One region of the Photorhabdus machadonis genome, then DNA from elsewhere that is predicted to be linked to it. Evidence: predicted binding sites of a transcription regulator. Region 1 holds the regulator's gene; the other holds the start of a gene.

Region 1 (4,302 bases):
TTTAACCGGTAAAATAGAATTCTCACTTTTCCCCTGAAGTATTCTTCAAGGGGAAATATTTCATATAAATATTAATGAAGTATACGAGACGCTGATGGCTCGGCAATATCAATTTCATCACGTTGTTGTTCTTCCATTCTGCTGCGTAAAACATCGTCTATTAATGCAGAAAAACCTGTCATCATTTGCCGTTCCATCATAACACCTTTTGGCTCAGGCCACGGCAGGCTGGCAATTGGCCAGTCACAATATAATTTATAATAATTAAACTGATCCAGCCGCTCTTTCGTCTTATCAAAATCATTACTCCAATAGGCATTACCCAACCGGAAGTTGGTATGAAACTCATCAAAGCTGCCAAAGATTTCATAAATATAATTAGCAGTTTTCAGCATATTTTTCCATGCCATTTCTTCACTGATATAACCAGCACAAAAACAATTACGGCTTAAAACAATTGCAAGCCACAAATCAAATCCCCACACCAATGCAGGTGGACGCCCATTTACAATTTGAGAACATTTACGAATAGAGTCAGGTGTTACTTCAACTAATTTGGCAAGAACTTTAAACATTTTGCCATCACTAAGAGCAGCATCAACAGCAAAATATTTTGAATGCGCCCCACTCCACAAACCAGTTAACATTTTCATATAACCTTCTTCATCAATAATTCCCCAGTCACTGTATAGTTGAGATTGATGTTCCTGAGTAGGTGATAATGGGAGCAGGCAGTAACGATAGTTATCATGAGCAACCCGTGACTGCAAAGGGTAATGCTCCAGAGTTTCACTCCAAAAGCCCAGCCAATAGTCACTCACAATATTTAACCGCAATACCTGACGCTTTTCTTCCGGTAAAAAAGATAAACCTGCTTGTTGGTAATAATGCCGTTGTTCCCATTCAGGACGTTTAGCAATACGATAAATAATAACTGAGAGTAACATTATTACAAATAATGCTACACTGACTACTTGTGCCAAAAGTGAATAGTCTGTATCAGGGACAGATACATTACCTATTATAAATAATACAATTGCCACAGATAATATAATCCCCATACAGACTGCAATTACAAATAAAATATTAATCACCGCATATAATGAACTCAGAAAAGGTAAATTTCTTTTTTCACAGATAATATTCTTTATTACCTGATAGCCTTTAGCAGGGAACTGCCTATAATGAGGCTGATTTTGTAAAAGTTCTTTCATCACAAATGATTCCTTTTCACAAATTACCTACCATATATGATAATTCTTATCTGTATTATCACAAACATCAGGAAAACATTATTTTTGCTGCTAAGTATCAATTTAACCAAATTAACTCCATCAGGGGACAAGCACAATGAACTTTTCTGGAGAATATTTTCTATCGCAGAAACATGATAACATCCCAATATTGTTATCATGCTGGCTGTAAGGGGCGCAATGAAACTGATTAACCAAAAAAAGTTACTGGAACAAGCCGAAGCTATTTGCCTGACACGGGGAGTTCGCTTTACGCCACAGCGGCTTGAAGTTTTGCGTCTGATTTCAGAACAACCCGGCGCAATCAGTGCTTATGATTTACTGGATTTATTGCGGGAAGCAGAACCACAGGCTAAACCACCAACAATATACCGGGCACTGGAATTTCTGCTAGAACAGGGATTTATTCATAAAATAGAGTCTACCAACAGTTATGTGCTGTGCCACCATATTGAACAACCAAGCCACACCTCAGCAATGTTTATTTGCGACCGCTGCGGTTCTGTTACAGAACGAGATGGTGGAACCGTTGAATCCGCTATTCAACAGTTAGCAAAAACCGCCGGATTCAGCTTACGCCATACCGTCATTGAAGCGCATGGTTTATGTTCTTCTTGTGCAGAGATTGAATCCTGTACTGAACGGGATGAATGCCAGCACGACCACAGTATTGAGGTAAAAAAGAAGTAGAGAACCTGTAAATAGCAACAGGCAACCGCAGAATCACGTTCAAGATAATCATACTGATAAACCCAATAACATGATTCTGCCAGAATATTGCAACTCTTTGACAATCACCAAAAAACAACGATTCGATATTTTACTATCAAAACTTATCACTGTTACGAATCACCCCAACGGCTAATCCTTCAATTGTCAGGCTTCGTTCACGCAAATCCACCACAATTGGCTTAAACTCAGGGTTTTCTGCCGACAATTCAACTTTATTTCCAGTCTGTTTAAAACGTTTTACAGTCACTTCATCTTCAATACGAGCAACAATAACCTGCCCATTACGGACATCCTGTGTTTTATGCACAGCCAACAGATCACCATCCATAATCCCAATATCTTTCATGGACATACCGCTGACTCTCAACAGGAAATCCGCACTGGGCTTAAACAGTGCGGGATCTATCCGATAATGACTTTCAATGTGCTCCTGCGCCAACAGTGGTTCACCTGCGGCTACACGGCCAATCAACGGCAAACCAGAGTCTTCTAGCAGCAAACGGATACCCCTGGATGCCCCGGCAACAATCTCTATCACCCCTTTGCGAGCCAATGCTTTTAAATGCTCTTCAGCCGCATTAGGCGAACGAAAACCAAGACGTGCTGCAATTTCAGCACGCGTTGGCGGCATACCCGTTTGCGAAATGTGGTCACGCACCAGGTCATAAACCTGCTGCTGCCTTACGGTAAGTGCTTTCATTCCGCCCCCTGTGTGTTTATACAGTCAAACTGTGAGTATATACAGGTAAATAACGATTGGGAACCTGCCAGGGTAGAAAATCAGCCCATTATAGTATAATGACGCATTATTAAACTAAATCAGGTCACAAAATAGCGCCAGAGAACGGTACTCCAGACAATTAACGACAGCAGCATCGTCAGAAAGACCGCCGCCGATCCCATATCTTTCGCCCGGCCGGACAACTCATGGAATTCACTGCCAATACGATCAACAACAGCTTCAATAGCACTGTTCAGAATCTCTACAATCACCACCAACATTACTGAACCAATCAGTAAAATGCGTTCAATTGCGCTGATATTCAGATAAAATGCAACAATCACCGCTAATATCGCCACAATTATTTCCTGCCGGAAAGCCGCTTCATTTTGCCACGCAGCCCTGAGACCTTTCATCGAATATCCGGTTGCTTTGATGATACGGGTCAGTCCCTTGGATTGATTTGCCATAAATTATTCATACCAAATGTAAGGTTATTTGCCACTTTTAACTTTTATATCGTCTTAACATAACAGATCTCAACACCTGTTTCTGGTATGCTTGCGACGTATTGCTAACAAGAGGCTTCAAGTTTATTTATGTCAGGTTGGCGTAAAATATATTATAAATTATTGAATTTACCACTAAAAATACTGGTAAAGAGCAAACTTATTCCTACAGATCCCATTACCGAATTACGGCTCGATACGACACGCCCTATTCTGTACGTATTGCCGTATCACTCCAAAGCAGACTTACTGACATTACGTCAGCAATGTCTTGAGCAGGATCTGCCAGACCCTTTAAACTCACTGGAGATAGGTGATACTGAGCTTCCGGGCTATGTATTTATCGATAATGGCCCACGCGTATTCCGCTATTGCGCACCAAAGCAGGAATCCGTAAAAATTTTCCATGCGTATCTGGATCTGCACCGTAATAATCCAAACTTGGATATTCAAATGCTGCCAGTTTCTGTCATGTTTGGTCGCTCACCCGGACGTGAAGGACACAGCACCCCACATCTACGGCTACTTAATGGTATCCAGAAATTCTTCGCCATTCTCTGGCTGGGCCGGGACAGTTTTGTGCGTTTTTCAAACACAGTATCTCTGCGTTATATGGCAACGGAGCATGGCACAGACAAGACAATTGCTCACAAGCTGGCTCGCGTGGCACGAATGCACTATTCACGCCAACGCCTGGCGGCAGTGGGTCCGCGTCTGCCTGTTCGTCAGGAGCTGTTTAACAAGCTACTGGCTTCAAAAGCAATAGAAAAGGCCGTTATTGATGAGGCCCGCAGCAAGAAAATCGCCCATGAGAAAGCGCAGCAGAATGCCGTTAACATGATGGAAGAGATTGCAGCGAATTTCTCTTATGAAACAGTACGGCTGTCAGATCGTGTACTTGGTTGGACCTGGAACCGTCTGTATCAGGGGATCAATGTCCACAATGCTGAACGCATTCGTCGTCTGGCACAGGATGGTCACGAACTGGTTTATGCGCCCTGCCACCGTAGTCATATGGATTATCTGCTGCTCTCCTATGTGATTTATCATCAGGGTTTGGTACCGCCCCATATCGCCGCAGGCATCA
Region 2 (4,302 bases), 2.6 Mb from region 1:
GTACCGGTAAAACGGCTGAATGGCATCCTTCAATTGCACCAGCCAGAGCAAGTAACAAACTAACATTAGATTTTCTTTTATATTGATGCAGTTTTAAATAACTGGCTTTCGCGCCTAACAGCCGTAAATCTTCAACTTTACATATTCCGACTTTCCATAACTGACGCTCAAGAGACATTCCAAGATTAGGCAAATCTTTCAGGCGTGTTGGCATCTTCTTTTTACCCGTCATTTCAATTAATGAGTAGTGATAAGCCAAATACGCATATTGAGATAATAACTCTTGATCTTGCCAAAGTGATTCAACAACCTGGTAATAACGCAAAGTTACCGGCACTCCCTTTTTCGAGTAAATATAGTTTTTCATCCCTCTGGCTTTAAATAATACTTCAGCATGGCCATTTCCCCGTAAATATAATTCGCCATCAGCAATAATAGCGAACATAATCCCGTCAGCCAACAGGCTGTAACCGCCGAACTGTGGCTTCCTTGTCAATCTTCCAAATGAAGAAAAACCATTTTTGAGTTGAGTAAAACGCACTTCAGACAACAACATACAGATCACTCCATGAGTTTTGTGCAAATAAATCTTTTATCCATAGATTTGTCCCAATTATTAGAAAAATAAATAACAGGAACAAGCAATTGAAAACATACGCAATTCAATTTTCCCTGCCAATGGTTAAATGAGTTTCAAGCCATTTATCGTAAATATTTGCGAAGCTCTTTGAAAAAATAGACTTGATCTTAGCCTGACATGAAGATACTGTATATTAATACAGTTACTTGTGGTGGGGTTCATTATGGGCATTCAATCATCCTGGGTTTACCTTCCTAAACATCAGCTAACAGAAAAGCGACTATCACCCTCTTCACCTGCGCAAGATAATTCAGCCGGACGTGGTGGTATCGTGAGTGAATTGATTTATAGTGATAACCAAGCCGTCATTAATCATATATTGCTACCTTTGTTACGCCAGTCAGGAAATGAAGCCCGCTGGTTACTATGGGTTAGCCCACATAAAAAACTGAGCCGCCAATGGCTAATTCGATCAGGATTACCCCTAGATAAGATTGTGCAATTAAATCGCATCAACTCCATTACAACGGTAGATGCAATGGAAAGAGCATTAGCAAGTGGTAATTACAGCGTGGTACTTGGCTGGCTGCCAACGTTATTAGCAAGAGATACGGTAAGATTACAGTCTGCGGCACAAAAAGGTAATGCATTGGCCTTTATTATGCGCCCACAAAATGTAAATAAAGGAGTCCATGGCACTGAATCGCAATCAAATTTACTAAAAATTCATTCCATTTACTACCATTAACCAAAATTCAGAATTATTTCAATATTCATGACATAAAATAACCAACTCAGGTTCAAAATCACTAATCACAAATAAAATCAATTAATTAAGATAGGATTAGTTGTAAAGAATAGTAAAGTTTTTTTAAAATCATACATTATCTTTTAAATTTTTTGCTCTATTAATCAAGGGCCACTTGTAACTTTTTAACTTCGTTGTAGACTTTACACCATTAAAGGTTACTGCCCTTAGTCCCTTATGTATTGTTTGGTCCATTGATTTGATGAAAGTGCAGTATTCCTAACTGAGTTTTTTAATCAATATGGCTAATAACCTATCTCAGTAGATATAATTTAGTGTAAGCCATTCTTATGGATAAATAGTGAACATGGATAGCGTACAAAATTCAAAACGTACATGCAGTAACAGTGCATGAAGAATTTGAACCCTGTTCAGTGATCGCTTTTATTACTAAAGAATGGCGAATGCAATAACCTAATGGGATAGGCAGTAAGTAAAAAGGCTCCTGAAGCCAATTGCCTATTGGGTGATGATAATAACGAGGCGTTAAAATGAAAAAGACAGCTATCGCGGTAGCAGTGGCAGTGGCCGCTTTCACAACTGCAACGCAAGCAGCTCCAAAAGACAATACGTGGTATACCGGTGGTAAATTGGGTTGGTCTCAATACCATGACGTAAACTTCTACGGTAACGGTTATACCAATGAAATCGGTAATGGTCCTACTCACAAAAACCAACTGGGTGCTGGCGCTTTCTTAGGCTACCAAGCTAACCCATATTTTGGTTTTGAAATAGGTTATGACTGGTTAGGCCGTATGCCTTATAAAGGTAACGTCAACACCGGTGCCTTCAAAGCTCATGGTTTCCAACTGGCGACTAAATTGAGTTATCCAATTATGGATGATCTGGACATCTATACTCGTCTGGGTGGTATGGTTTGGCGCGCAGATTCTAAAGCGAATTACGGCGCCACCAACACTCATCTGAAAAATCATGATACCGGTGTTTCCCCACTGGCCGCTATTGGCGTTGAGTATGCTCTGACTAAAGATTGGGCTACCCGCCTGGATTACCAATGGGTTAACAATATCGGCGACGCAGGTTCAGTCGGTGCGCGTCCTGATAACGGCCTGTTGAGCGTAGGCGTTTCTTATCGCTTCGGTCAAGATGAAGCAGCCGTTCCTGTTGTTACCCCAGCTCCCGTTGTCGCTCCAACACCAACCCCAGCGCCAGTTGTTGAGAACAAACGTTTTACTCTGCGTTCTGACGTTTTATTCGCATTCGCCAGCGCGGAGCTGAAAGCAGAAGGCAAGCGTACTCTGGAGCAACTGTATACTGAATTGGCAAACATCGACCCAACTCAGGGTAAGGTGCTGGTTCTGGGTTACACTGACCGTATCGGTAAAAACGAATACAACCAGCCATTGTCTCAAAAACGCGCTCAAAGCGTAGTTGACTATCTGGTAGCTAAAGGTATCCCTGCCGGTAGCATCAGCGCAGAAGGCCGTGGTAAAACAAATCCAGTAACCGGTTCTACTTGCGACAAAATCAAAAAGCCGAACCTAATCAACTGCCTGGCTCCAGATCGTCGTGTAGAGATCGAAATCCAGGGCATTAAAGAAGTTGTTACTCAAGCGCAAAAAGCCGCTCATTAATCGCCTTTATTGATTACATGAGTCATTAAAAGCGCAGAAAGCCCCATTCTCAAATGGGGTTTTCTTTTAGCTATCGATTGAAATCTTATCTCAATTTGCTAAGAATCTCGTTGTAATACCAACCCATAACAACTGAGATTACTCGTTCTTACCCAGAATAGCTTCCAAGTCATGCTTCAAACTGGACATTTGGTTAGCATATTTCTCTTTACGTTCAGCATCTTCAATTAACTGTATGATTGTTTCGGACAGCGTGTTACCCCGCCTCTGAGAAAGTGCAGATAAACGATGCCATACGGGAAAATCTAAATCGATAGATTTCTTGCGTGTATGCTGATGCTCCGCATTAAAATGCCGTTTACGCCGGGCACGGATAGTTTGTTTCATTCGGTTGAATAAATCAGGATTCATATGCTGCTCAATCCATTTAAGTACCCTTAGAGGGTCACTCTCAAGTTTGATGAGTTTATCAACCGCTGCATGAGCTGCGCTGTTTTCTATATATTTAGTAATTGGCTCACCTTCCTGATGTTTTCTGATCAGATAAGCCCATTTCCAGCCACATTCCAGATTTTCCAGTTGTTGATATTTCATCTTACTTTCCCGGTGACAGCGTAACGTAAAAATAAGCATAGCAACTATTTAAGTAAATTGCTTATAACCAAACTGTTTAATGCCTATTTTTCACTCAAAATAATGCTTTACATAAAGCGTCTGAAATAGCAAACATTCAAGCATGTTGGTTTATATCTTAATCTTGTATAATCGGCGCTTTCCTACTTTACAATATATAGCGATCACTTTGACCAATAACAAACTAGACTGGCAGGCATTACTGCCGAATTGCGCACCCTATGAAGCGCTTTTTCATTCTGCTTCCCAACAGACGCCTGCCGGTATGGAAGCCGTTCAATCACGGCTGCATAGTGGTTTGCAGCTTTTCTGCCGGATGGATTCCCGCCAGCCTTTTATGCTGTTGAAAGCCGAAGAATGTGATACTTATTTGTCTGCATTGGCTGAATCTATCCATCCATTACTCCCTAAAGAAATTCCCCAAATTGGTGGCGACTATCAGATAGAGCAACAAAAAATCAGTTGGCAACCCTCAACAGAAGGCCATTTCACACCTGAGTTGCAAGTAGCCTATCGTGAATGGATAGAAGCAGAGCAATTATTTGGCTGCGTCCATTCTCACCACGGAGAAATTCATCTACAACCCGGTCTGGTCCATCAGGTAAATGGCAGCGTACTTATCCTGCCATTACGTACCCTGTTATCTCAGCCATTAATGTGGGTTCGCCTGAAACAGATGATTATTC

What was found. Region 1 encodes LexA, which represses DNA repair genes until DNA is damaged. Its sites were predicted from a motif close to TNCTGTATGTACATACAGNA; they were not measured.
Region 2: a site for LexA is predicted at 765-784, ahead of sulA (SOS-induced cell division inhibitor SulA). Genes of this name have one in related genera too.

What each region holds. Positions count from the first base shown of each region.
Region 1 is NZ_CP199761.1:545,882-550,183, reverse strand. Features, by position in the region: gene ACUN2T_RS02660 (DUF1266 domain-containing protein) at 72-1,214, opposite strand; gene zur (zinc uptake transcriptional repressor Zur) at 1,434-1,943, shown strand; gene lexA (transcriptional repressor LexA) at 2,080-2,685, opposite strand; gene ACUN2T_RS02645 (diacylglycerol kinase) at 2,805-3,176, opposite strand; gene plsB (glycerol-3-phosphate 1-O-acyltransferase PlsB) at 3,306-4,302, shown strand, end outside.
Region 2 is NZ_CP199761.1:3,315,534-3,319,835, forward strand. Features, by position in the region: gene ACUN2T_RS15635 (TfoX/Sxy family DNA transformation protein) at 1-556, opposite strand, end outside; gene sulA (SOS-induced cell division inhibitor SulA) at 804-1,328, shown strand; gene ompA (porin OmpA) at 1,880-2,983, shown strand; gene matP (macrodomain Ter protein MatP) at 3,122-3,577, opposite strand; gene ACUN2T_RS15655 (AAA family ATPase) at 3,786-4,302, shown strand, end outside.